Regions from separate parts of the Photobacterium carnosum genome, predicted to be linked through region 3. Evidence: predicted binding sites of a transcription regulator. Region 3 holds the regulator's gene; each other region holds the start of a gene.
What was found. The regulator PurR, encoded in region 3, represses purine synthesis genes. The targets are predictions, from matches to a motif close to TNANGNAAACGTTTNCNTNA.
Positions count from the first base shown of each region.

Region 1: purT (formate-dependent phosphoribosylglycinamide formyltransferase) is a predicted target of PurR. The motif match lies at 1,452-1,471, and genes of this name have one in related genera.
Region 2: glyA (serine hydroxymethyltransferase) is a predicted target of PurR. The motif match lies at 1,666-1,685, and genes of this name have one in related genera.

Region 1 is NZ_WMDN01000003.1:229,278-233,551, reverse strand. It holds gene cdd (cytidine deaminase) at 1-362, shown strand, start outside; gene GLP24_RS04650 (DMT family transporter) at 496-1,371, shown strand; gene purT (formate-dependent phosphoribosylglycinamide formyltransferase) at 1,536-2,711, shown strand; gene GLP24_RS04640 (thiopurine S-methyltransferase) at 2,788-3,426, opposite strand; gene GLP24_RS04635 (hypothetical protein) at 3,725-4,018, opposite strand; gene GLP24_RS04630 (nitrous oxide-stimulated promoter family protein) at 4,256-4,274, shown strand, end outside.
Region 2 is NZ_WMDN01000002.1:7,605-11,878, forward strand. It holds gene purL (phosphoribosylformylglycinamidine synthase) at 1-446, shown strand, start outside; gene GLP24_RS01910 (hypothetical protein) at 626-1,030, shown strand; gene glnB (nitrogen regulatory protein P-II) at 1,136-1,474, shown strand; gene glyA (serine hydroxymethyltransferase) at 1,761-3,011, shown strand; gene nrdR (transcriptional regulator NrdR) at 3,230-3,679, shown strand; gene ribD (bifunctional diaminohydroxyphosphoribosylaminopyrimidine deaminase/5-amino-6-(5-phosphoribosylamino)uracil reductase RibD) at 3,707-4,274, shown strand, end outside.
Region 3 is NZ_WMDN01000003.1:104,196-108,469, reverse strand. It holds gene GLP24_RS04080 (FecCD family ABC transporter permease) at 1-699, shown strand, start outside; gene GLP24_RS04075 (heme ABC transporter ATP-binding protein) at 696-1,487, shown strand; gene purR (HTH-type transcriptional repressor PurR) at 1,865-2,869, shown strand; gene GLP24_RS04065 (TfoX/Sxy family DNA transformation protein) at 3,243-3,830, shown strand.

The DNA.
Region 1 (4,274 bases), 130 kb from region 3:
TATTAAGTGATTTGAATAATGGTATTCGTATTGAAGAAAATTCAGAACTTGCGATTAGCGCGTGTAATGCAGCCAACCGTTCACATGCACCTTACTCAAAGAATTTCAGTGGTGTGGCATTAAAAGCACAAGATGGTCGTATCTTTGAAGGAATGTATGCAGAAAATGCGGCATTCAACCCAAGCTTACCGCCTCTGCAAGTTGCATTAATTAATATGAATATGTCTAACTATTCATTATCTGAAATTGCAGAAGCGGCACTGGTAGAAAGTGCTGAAAGTAAAATTAGTCAATTAGCGCGTACACAAGCATTGTTAGATGCACTTAATCCCGATATACAATTAACGTATGTTGCTTATTAAGTCTGCAATTGATTTAAAAAGATTGAAGAGACCGCCTAAGTGGCGGTTTTTTGTTATCTAAACTTGATCAATGTTGGCTATCAAACACCAAAAGCGTATCATCTTGCCACCTAATTATTAGAAGCCAATGACAATGTCTCAAACACATAATCCTCTGCGAGGCGCAGCATGGATGCTAACTGCCGGGCTCGCGTTTGCCGTAGTAAATAGCTTAGCTCAGTACCTTAGTATCAAAATGCATGTTCCTTCCACCTCTGTGGCGTTGATCCAATACTTTATTGCATTGATCGCAATGCTGCCTTGGCTACGCAAGTTAGGCATTCGTCAATCACTTAAAACTAATCATTTTTGGTTACACTGCTTACGGGTGTTTTTTGCAGTTATTGGTATTCAGTTATGGTTATGGGCATTAGCCTACCCTGTTCCTATTTGGCAAGGTATTGCATTACTGATGATTTCCCCGCTGTTTGCAACCATTGGTTCAGGGCTCATTCTTAAAGAAACTGTCGGTAAAGCGCGTTGGTTAGCAACGTTAGGTGGTTTTGTTGGTGCAATGATTATTCTTGAGCCATGGTCTGAAGATTTTAACATCGCGACATTATTGCCTGTAGGTGCAGCCTTTTTCTGGGCAGCTTATTCATTGATGGTGAAAAAACAATCTAGCCATGAATCACCCACAACCATCGTGATGTATCTACTTATTTTAATGACGCCTTTCAATCTTATTTTAGCTGCTCCTGATTTTACCATGCCAACAATCGGTTTGGGCTGGTGGTTATTAATTCTGGCAGGTTTATTAACTGGGTTAGCACAATGGGCAATCGCTAAAGCCTATGCCGTGGCTGATGCTTCTTTTGTCCAACCTTTTGATCATGCTAAATTACCTTTAAACGTATTAGGTGGATGGTTAGTCTTTGGCTGGGCACCACCCGGACGATTATGGCTTGGTGCTGGGATTATTATTCTCTCCGTTGCTTTTATTACCCATTGGGAAAATCGTAAAAAATAACCACATTAAAACCGCTTATGATAAGCGGTTTTTTTTCGCTTCACGTTCTTCAATTATGATCTTTCTATCAAATACCCTCCAAAAGCAAACGATTGCGCAAACATTAAAATAAGGTATTATTAGCGACAGATTTCACCTTTAATGACAAATCGTAAGGAATTTCAATGTTTGGTACCGCTACTTGTTCTGATGCAACCCGTGTATTACTGCTTGGCTCTGGTGAGCTAGGTAAAGAAGTTGCTATTGAGTGTCAGCGTCTTGGGCTTGAAGTGATTGCTGTTGATCGTTATGAGAATGCGCCAGCAATGCAGGTAGCACATCGTAGCCATGTGATTGATATGTTAGATGGTGATGCACTTAAACGTATTATTGCCCTTGAACAACCCCACTTTGTTGTACCTGAAATTGAAGCAATTGCGACAGATACTTTAGTTGAACTTGAAAGCCAAGGTGTCAATGTTGTACCCACCGCTAACGCGACTAAACTGACCATGAACCGTGAAGGTATTCGTCGTCTTGCAGCTGAAACCTTAGCCATTCCAACCTCGCCTTATGAATTTTCTGATCAATATGCCGATTTTGAAGCCTCAGTGCATCGCATTGGCATGCCGTGTGTTGTAAAGCCGATCATGAGTTCATCAGGCAAAGGTCAAAGCGTGATTAAAACTGCCGCAGACATTGAATCAGCATGGCAATACGCACAAGAAGGTGGACGTGCAGGCGCAGGTCGTGTGATTGTTGAAGGCTTTGTCGATTTTGATTATGAAATCACGCTACTGACAGTACGCGCGGTTGATGGTGTGCATTTCTGTGCGCCAATTGGTCATCGTCAAGAGAATGGCGACTACCGCGAGTCGTGGCAACCACAGCAAATGTCAAAGGCAGCCTTAAAAGCGGCTGAGAACGTTGCTAAGAAGGTTGTAAACGAATTAGGCGGTTATGGTCTATTTGGGGTGGAATTGTTCGTTAAAGGCGATACAGTGCTGTTTAGCGAAGTATCCCCTCGCCCACACGATACAGGAATGGTAACCCTGATCTCTCAAGAGTTATCTGAATTTGCATTGCATGTCCGTGCCTTTTTAGGCATGCCCATTACCACGATTACACAGTATGGTGCATCAGCTTCTGCGGTTATTCTTGCTGAAGGTATTTCTACCAATATTCGATTTGATAATTTAACCGCTGCGTTATCTCGTCCACAAACGCAAATAAGACTGTTTGGCAAACCTGAAATCAATGGTCGCCGTCGTCTTGGGGTTGCGCTTACACGCCGTAATGACATTGACACAGCTGTTACGGATGCCATTGCTACGGCAGCAGATGTTAACGTCATTCTGTAGCCTTAGCGGCGCAATAAAGACAATAAAGGCGTCACATAGACGCCTTTGTTTTTTCAGCTACGCTATTGTGAGTTTATTAAACGTCAATTAGCCATACTTCTTCAGCGAAACGCTCGACACCACGCTGACGACGAGGATGGGTTGCATCAGCTTCATCACGTTCTAAATGGGTGATCTTACAACCACTGAATAACGCTTCTATTTCAGCCTTAGGCACTGAGAATGGAGGTCCGTCCATTTGTGATTGAGGGTAATCTAAGGTCACTAATAAAATACGCCCACCGGGTTTAATCAACTGCAATAAACGCTCAACATAACGTTCACGCATTGATTGTGGCATCGCAACTAAGGCCGCACGATCATACACCACATCAACCGGTGCAACAGGAACGGTAAAATAGTCCCCTTGATAAATTGTGATCTCATCAAATGAATACACATGCTCACAGCCGATCCCGGTGACTAATGGCGTGTAAAGATTCTCAGCAAAAAAAGCTTTTACAGCAATATCACTCAGTTCAATCCCAACCACATCATTATGACGCGCCGCAAGCCAAACTAAGTCTTCTGATTTGCCACACATTGGTACTAACACGCGATCATCACGTTGAGCATTAACCAGTGACCAGTGTTTTATTAATAATGGATTAACATCGGTTAAATGAAACCCGATACGATCTTCAGTCCAACGGCTATGCCAAAATTCAGCGTCCATGTATTACCTTCTTTCTTTATATATTTTTTATTTGATGCTAGTTGACCATAAGTCGCTATTGAGACTCAAGGGTTAAGTACAGAAGAAACAGGAAAACAGCAGGAATAGGAAAAATCGAAAGTGCAGGAAGAGAAGATAAACAAGGTAATGCAGGTGAACATGTCACTTTATAATAATCAACAAAAAAGGGATGCCATAGCATCCCCTTTTTATTGACCACGCTGATAGCTAGATCAAAAATCTGTTTTTCAATTTTTCTATCGGAGAGTCATTGAATAACGATTGGAAGCCACTCAGGTTATGAAATTCTGAATAGTTTAATCGAATCACGACGAACCGTTACGCCACGGAAAGTTACTGGCTCTAACAACGTCATTAGTTGCTTAGAAACAAAAAACTTACCGCCATAGCTACGATCACCGCCACGATTAACCCAATCAGCAAATTCATCAGCCAGACTGAACATTGAGTTACCGACTAATAAAACTAGAACTTTAGCCACTTCGCTATCGTTCTGACGGTTAAACTCTGCGTCACGAACTTTCTTACGATATTCGTCGACAATTCTTTCAAGGCACTCAAATCTGCTCATATACACCACCATAAAAATCGAGGCGTGGATACTACTGCTCAACTCCCGTTAAATCAAGCCATCTCCGCATGTTTCTTGTGTTTAATCATTAAATTTTTCACTCTAATAACATTATTAACACTTATTACCACAAAAAATCGTATTTCTATTTATTTTTACTCTTTTGAAAAGTTTTATTTAAAATACATCTTTGTAAGCGTTAGAATAATTCCTTTAACTTCTAACAGGTAACAATACATGGATAAAAAAGACGACT
Region 2 (4,274 bases), on a different contig from region 3:
TCCCCGGTGCTGATTTGTGGCCACGTTTTGTGCGCAATGAATCAGAGCGTTTTGAAGCGCGCTTTAGTCTAGTTGAAGTACAAAAAAGTGATTCGTTATTCTTCAATGATATGGTCGGTTCGAGAATGCCAATTGCGGTTTCTCACGGTGAAGGACGCGTGGAAGTTCGTAATGCTGATCACCTTGCTGCGATTGAACAATCCGGTACGATCGCGCTACGTTACCTTGATAACTACGGCAATGTGACTCAAAATTATCCGGTTAACCCGAATGGCTCGCCAAACGGAATTACAGGGTTAACTACCCAAGATGGTCGTGTCACTATTATGATGCCACACCCTGAGCGTGTATTCCGCACTGTGGCTAACTCTTGGCATCCAGATGACTGGAGTGAAAATAGCCCATGGATGCGTATGTTCCGTAATGCACGGGTTAACCTTGGTTAATATTTACAGGCATTAAACATATAGGAGCTGTCATTTATTGGCAGCTTTTTTTATGTCGTAACTGTGTGGATTATAAAATTAAATATGAAGTTGATATTGATCACGTTAACCTTGAAAGAACATTGGGATAATTAACCTAATAAATAAAATGGCATTTGTGTCGTTACAAGGATGAAATAATGGGATTGGATCTTCCCAAAAGTTACCGTCTTATCGGTGCAACTAAATTACTCGCAGTATTAGTTATTATTAGTCTTATTCAGCATATTGAGATAATAATTAACGCATTAAGATTTGATGTACTTAGTATGGTGCCCGTGGGTGTCACTATAGTGGTATTGATCTCAGGAATACTGGCTTGTATTGGACTCTTTCTGGGAGAAAAATGGGGATTTATTCCACTTTATTTTTATATTCCAGCTACCACTTTATTTCTACACGTTAGTTTAATTCCTTTCATACCTAATATTTTCCCTACTCAACATCATGATATTGTTATGATGGTGATCAATGGCTTGGTATTACTGTATTCCGTGTTGCTACTTTTGCGACGAATGGAGACTAATTACATTAAAGAATATTAAATGGTATTAAATTACTGCCTTGGATCTGTGATAATAGCCTTAATTTAATCAAGTCGGTGTTTGTAGTTACGGTGCCGATCTTCTGCTCAGCAAAGGATGATGATAATGAAAAAAATTGAAGCCATTATTAAGCCATTTAAACTTGATGATGTCCGTGAAGCGTTAGCGGAAGTAGGTATCACTGGCATGACCGTGTCAGAAGTAAAAGGATTTGGTCGTCAAAAAGGCCATACTGAACTTTATCGTGGTGCCGAATACATGGTCGATTTTTTACCTAAAGTGAAAATTGAAATTGTAGTGACTGATGAAGTTGCTGAGCAATGTATTGAAACAATTGTCGAAACCGCACAAACAGGTAAGATTGGCGATGGTAAAATCTTCATGTTTGATATTGATCGTGTAGTACGTATTCGTACTGGCGAAGAAGATGAAGATGCGATTTAATTTGTGATGGTTAGTCATGATTAAAATAGTCATAGGGGGTGCATATATGCACCCCCTTTTTTATATATACTAACTTGAGCGTAATGAATGAATTAGATATTAGTGACAGATTACTGTTATAACAAATAAACCACATTTAAGACTTTCTGATTTAGATCAATTTATGTAATATAGTTAGCAGATAAAAATTAAAACGAAAACGTTTGCGTCCACGTGGCGTCTAGGTTTGTGATTTTTCGTTTATTACTAAAAATAGTATAAAACTTAGCTGAGTCAGGAGATACAGATGCTAAAGCGTGATATGAATATTGCTGATTATGATGCAGAACTATTTGCAGCTATTCAGGAAGAAACTACCCGTCAGGAAGAACACATCGAATTGATTGCTTCTGAAAACTACACTAGTCCACGTGTAATGGAAGCACAAGGTTCTCAGCTGACAAATAAATATGCTGAAGGTTATCCTGGTAAGCGTTATTACGGCGGTTGTGAGTTTGTTGATAAAGCAGAACAGCTTGCGATTGATCGTGCGTGTCAGCTATTTGGTGCTGAATATGCAAACGTTCAGCCGCACTCTGGCTCTCAAGCGAATAATGCTGTTTATATGGCATTATTAAATACGGGTGATACGGTTTTAGGTATGAGCTTGGCACATGGTGGTCACTTAACTCATGGTTCACCTGTTAATTTCTCTGGTAAGTTATATAACATCATTCCTTATGGTATTGATGAAAATGGTCAAATTGACTACCAAGAAATGGAAGCATTGGCATTAGAACATAAACCAAAAATGATTATTGGTGGCTTCTCTGCTTATTCTCAAGTGGTTGATTGGGCTAGAATGCGTGAAATCGCTGATAAAATTGGCGCTTACTTGTTTGTTGATATGGCACACGTAGCAGGTTTAGTTGCTGCTGACGTTTACCCGAACCCTGTGCCTCATGCACATGTTGTTACCACAACAACCCATAAAACATTAGCTGGCCCTCGTGGTGGTTTGATTCTGTCAAATGAAGGCGAAGATCTTTACAAAAAACTTAATTCTGCTGTTTTCCCTGGTGGTCAAGGCGGTCCGTTAATGCATGTTATCGCAGCAAAAGCGGTAGCATTTAAAGAAGCGATGGAACCAGAGTTTAAAGTTTATCAAGCCAATGTGGTTGTAAACGCAAAAGCAATGGTGGCTGAATTTATTAAGCGCGGTTACAAGATTGTATCTGGTAGTACTGAAAACCACTTGTTCCTTGTTGATCTGATTGATAAAGGAATCACGGGTAAAGAAGCAGATGCAGCGCTTGGTGCGGCTAATATTACCGTGAATAAAAACAGTGTGCCGAATGACCCACGTAGCCCATTTGTGACGTCTGGTATTCGTGTTGGTTCGCCTTCAATTACTCGTCGTGGTTTTGATGCTGATGATGCGCGTCAACTTGCAGGTTGGATGTGTGATGTGCTTGATAACATCAATGATCATGCTGTTATTGAAGCAACAAAAGTCAAAGTGCTTGAAATTTGTAAGCGTCTTCCCGTTTACGCATAATTTGATAGTAATGCGGTAGTTTATACGCATCGAGACGCATTAATAATAAGGCTTACCCATTTATCGGTAAGCTTTTTTTGTTTTGTAAATAACATAAAATGCGCCATTATTAATGATAATTATTACTTTTAAGGCTATTTATTAGAAATAAAGAAGGTGATAGTCTCATTAAAGTGATGAAATGAGTTACACTGAACCGATTAAATGTAGGAGGCTAAATGCATTGTCCTTTTTGCGGTGCAAATGACACCAAAGTAATCGATTCGCGATTGGTTGCGGATGGCCACCAAGTGCGCCGACGCCGTCAATGTTTAGCGTGCAATGAACGCTATACTACGTTTGAAACGGCAGAACTTGTGATGCCTCGCGTAGTTAAAACTAATGGTAACCGTGACCCGTTTAATGAAGAAAAATTACGCGGTGGTATTCAACGTGCGTTAGAAAAACGCCCAGTGAGTACTGATGACATTGAACGTGCGATTAATAGTATTAAATCTTGTCTTCGAGCAACAGGTGAACGTGAAATTCCTTCGGAGATGATTGGTAATTTAGTGATGGAAGCATTAAAAGAATTAGATAAAGTGGCTTATATCCGCTTTGCTTCTGTTTATCGCAGTTTTGAAGATATTCGTGAGTTTGGTGAAGAAATTGCCAAGCTGGAACGTTAAGATTTACCATTGTTAAGATCAACAATAATGACACACACAGATCAACAGATGATGTCGCGAGCGATAACGCTTGCCCAATACGGTCGTTATACTACTGCACCTAATCCTAATGTTGGGTGCGTGATTGTTAATGATGGTGACATTGTTGGTGAAGGTTATCATTATCAAGCAGGACAACCCCATGCCGAGGTGTTTGCATTGCGGCAAGCACAACAACGTGCTCAAGGGGCGACCGTCTATGTGACGTTAGAACCATGCTCTCATCATGGAAGAACGCCGCCTTGTGCTGAAGCATTAATTAATGCCAAAGTTGCACGGGTTGTGTGTGGTATGGTTGATCCAAATCCTGCCGTTGCTGGTCGTGGTATTGCTTTGTTACAAGCTGCGGGCATTCGTGTGGATGTCGGCGTATTAGCATCAGAAGCACAAGCACTTAACCCTGGCTTTATTAAGCAAATGACACATCAAATGCCTTATGTTGAGCTTAAACTTGCTGCGAGTTTAGATGGTCGAACAGCATTAGCAAATGGTCTCAGCAAGTGGATAACAGGCCCTAAAGCGCGATCGGATGTACAACATTTTCGTGCGCAAGCTG
Region 3 (4,274 bases):
TTTACCCCGTTAATGACGCAATATCCTTTATTAATGAATATTGGTGCTGTGCCCTTCTTCGCTTTTTTGGGTGGCGCTATTAGTACCTATTTGGTGTATCACCTTGGCACCGATAAAAATGGTACATCTGTCGTGGTAATGCTATTGGCGGGTGTGGCAATTGGAGCGATTTCGGGTGCAGGTCTTGGGTTACTTAACTATATTGCGAATGATCAAGCGCTACGTGATTTTTCTTTATGGTCAATGGGCTCGTTAGCAGGAGCGACGTGGCCGAATATTGGCCTCGCTTTTGTGAGCCTCGTCGTCATTTATTATTATTGTTATCGCCAAGCAAATGCGCTTAATGCGTTTTTATTGGGCGAAGCTGAAGCTCGTCATATGGGGGTAAATGTTCAACATCTAAAGCGTAGTTTAATTATTGTCTGTGCTGCGGGTGTAGGTATTACTGTTGCTATTACGGGTCCGATTGGCTTTATTGGTCTGGTGATCCCCCATTTAGGACGCATGATTTCAGGTCCTAATCATAAAACCCTCTTACCCATTTCAGCTATTTTAGGCGCATTGATTTTACTCGTTGCCGATATGATCGCCCGTAGTGCGTTTGCACCGCAAGAACTCCCCGTGGGTATTATTACCGCCATTTTAGGCGCTCCATTCTTCATTTATCTACTTAATAAACAAAAAGGCAGAATCGCATGACGGCAACCTCAGCACGCTCAACTGTAATTTCAGCACGTAATTTACAGTTAACACTGGCGGGTAAAGTCTTATTAGATAATTTTAGTATCGATATAAAAGCAGGAGAAATAACAGCACTACTCGGGCCTAACGGTGCAGGTAAAAGTACCCTTCTTAAAATACTGTGCGGTGAAATAGAGCCTGAAAGTGGTCAAGTTGCATTTTTTGATCGTGATATAAATAGTTGGCAACGATCTGAACTAGCGTGTCATTTAGGTATTTTGCCGCAACACAGTTCGCTCTCATTTGCCTTTACCTGTAAAGAAGTGGTTGAGCTTGGTACGATGCCGCTATGTTTATCACGTCAAGAAATTGACCGAATTACTACCCAAACCATGCAAGATACTGACGTCATTCATCTTGCTCAACGCTTATATCCAACGTTATCTGGTGGTGAAAAACAACGGATCCATTTCGCACGCGTTTTAACCCAATTAAGCCAAGCACATGATAAATGCATTCTAATGTTAGATGAACCGACATCAGCCTTGGATTTAGCTCACCAGCATAAAACATTACAAATGGCACAAATAATGGCGGCTAAAGGTGCGGCGGTTATTATTGTATTACATGATCTCAACTTAGCCGCACAATATGCTCAACGGATGGTTATTATTCAGCATGGTAAAATTCAAGCCGATGGTTCACCATGGCAAGCATTAACCCCCCTAATAATTCATAGCATCTATGGCTGGCACGTTTCTGTACATCCTCATCCTGTCCATGGTTATCCTTATCTACTATCATAATATTATGTTGATCGTACCTAGTAAATTTTAGTAACCTTACGATAAAATTACTGAAATTAACGTTTTTTTGTTGATAGCTATCAAATAATTTACTCCAAGACAATTGAAACGTTGCACTACGCGTAACACTCAGTAAAATGTGAACGCAAGCGATTACACTTGAAAAATATGCAATAATTATAAAAGCCGCAAACAAATGCGGTTTTTGGTGTTAATACCATTTAAGTATGTAATAAAACATTATCGGTGCCAAATTGAATAATTAACGAGAGAGTTTACGTAAATACATTGAATTATATTCATCTCAGTAATTATTCAATTTGGTACCACAGAATTAGCTAGAAACAACTCTAGCACTCATTATTAGAAGAATAAATATGGCGACCATTAAAGATGTTGCACGTATGGCTGGAGTTTCAACGACAACAGTTTCACACGTAATCAATAAAACGCGCTTTGTCGCAGAAGCCACACAAAAAAAAGTACTGGCTGCTGTTGAAGAGCTTAATTACGCACCAAGTGCTGTTGCGCGTAGTCTAAAATGTAATACCACTCGCACTATTGGTATGCTAGTAACTAAATCAACTAACCCTTTTTTTGCTGAAGTTGTACATGGTGTTGAAGAGTACTGCTACCGCGAAGGTTACACACTCATCTTATGTAATACTGAAGGTAATCTTTCTAAGCAATATGATTATTTACGTATGCTTGCAGAAAAGCGTGTCGATGGCTTATTAGTGATGTGTTCTGATCTTGATCAGAAACTATTGGATCTGCTTGAGCGCCAAAAAGACCTACCTATGGTTGTAATGGACTGGGGTCCAGAAAGCCCACATACTGATAAAATTCAGGATAACGCCGAGCAAGGTGGCTATCTTGCGACTAAATATTTTATTGACCATGGTCATAGTCGCATTGGTTGCTTATCTGGCCATAATGAGAAAACCACTTGTCGTGAACGTTTAAAAGGCTTCAACAAAGCGATGGCTGAAGCTAACTTAGCCGTTAACGAAGATTGGATCCTTGAAGGTGACTTTGAGTGTGATTCAGCGGTTATAGCGGCTGAAAAATATATTGCAATGACCGAGCGCCCAACGGCTATTTTCTGTTTTAATGACATCATGGCAATGGCACTTATTAGTACCTTTGAGCAAGCTGGGTTACGTGTTCCTGATGATATTTCAATTATTGGTTACGATAACATTGATCTTGCACCTTACTTCGCACCGCCATTAACGACAATCCACCAGCCAAAACGTCGTTTAGGTAAAACCGCCATTAAAATTCTAATGGACCGAATGAAGAACAAAGATCATGAGCGTCAAATTTTTGAAATGGCACCTGCAATCGTTGAACGCAAGTCTGTAAAAGATTTACGCTAATATAACAACCTATTTATCAAGCCAATATTTCTATTGGCTTTTTCATCCATTCGTAATCAATCCAATCCTTATCTCTACCGTCGCTATCCTTACCGTCAGAAAACATGAGCAATCTCACAGATTCATCAGCTGTCATTAATATTAAAACTTACCTTTTTAAAAGATCGAATATAATGAACCTTGTAAACACATATAATAGTAAGCAAAAGACTTACAAAATATAAATAATACTTCACTATTGATAGTATTATTTATAGAGTAATGCATGGATGATTTAGAGTAGGCAATTTATCTCGTAAATAACTTTAATAATAAAGTAAATTTACAACTACTTTAATGTTAGGTGACACTCATTTATTCACCGAGTAGAAGTATGGACAAACCAATATTAAAAAATTCATTACAGCTATTAGATCATTTAGGCAACGTTAGATCTCGCTCCATGTTTGGTGGCTTTGGTATTTTCGCAGGTGAGACAATGTTCGCACTGGTCGTTAATAATAAACTCCATCTACGAGCAAATGCAAAAACAAAAGAGGAATTTAAACAAGCGGGTTTAAAACCCTATATCTATGAAAAACGAGGTTTTCCCGTCAGAACAAAACATTACGCTATTCTTGATGAATGGTGGGAAGAACCTGAAAAAATAATAGAGCAAGCAAAATATTCTCTTGAAGCAGCACAAGCTGATAAAAAAGCAAAAGAATGTTGCACTCCGGATAGAATAAAAGATTTACCTAACCTACGGCTTTCAAATGAGAGGATGCTTAAAAAAGTCGGAATTCAAACGATTGATCAACTCTATGATATTGGTGCACTCAACGCCTATAAGGCATTACAAAAAAGACAAGAGGCATCATTAAGTTTAGAGTTACTATGGGCATTGGAAGGCGCTATACATGGCCAACATTGGTCAGTAATACCAGAAAGCAGACGCAATGAACTGCTAGCTAAACTATAATAAATATCCGTCAACTGGCTAAGTGACGCTTAAGAATAAAGAGGCCCAGTGCCTCTTTAATTTATCCAACAAATACACGTATCTACCCCTACACAATCCTTACATTACCCATTCCAAATCAATAAACATGATAAACGCACGCTAAAATGTACATTTATTGAACAAGTAAATTAAACACATAAAAAGAATAAGAAAATAAAATATTTATTCATTAATTTCTACAAACCCCGTCACAACCATAAAATAAAACCTTTTATTAACTATTTTTTATTATTAATCATAAAAAATAACATACGCACGTCACATTTTGCTCTTAATGTAACGATTATGACTTTCGTTATTATTATTTGTTATTTATTATTTCCAATAATGTTTTGAATAAAAAAAAATTTTGTCATTAAATGAAATACAATATTAGTTACCTCGGTCTTGCTACTTAAGAGT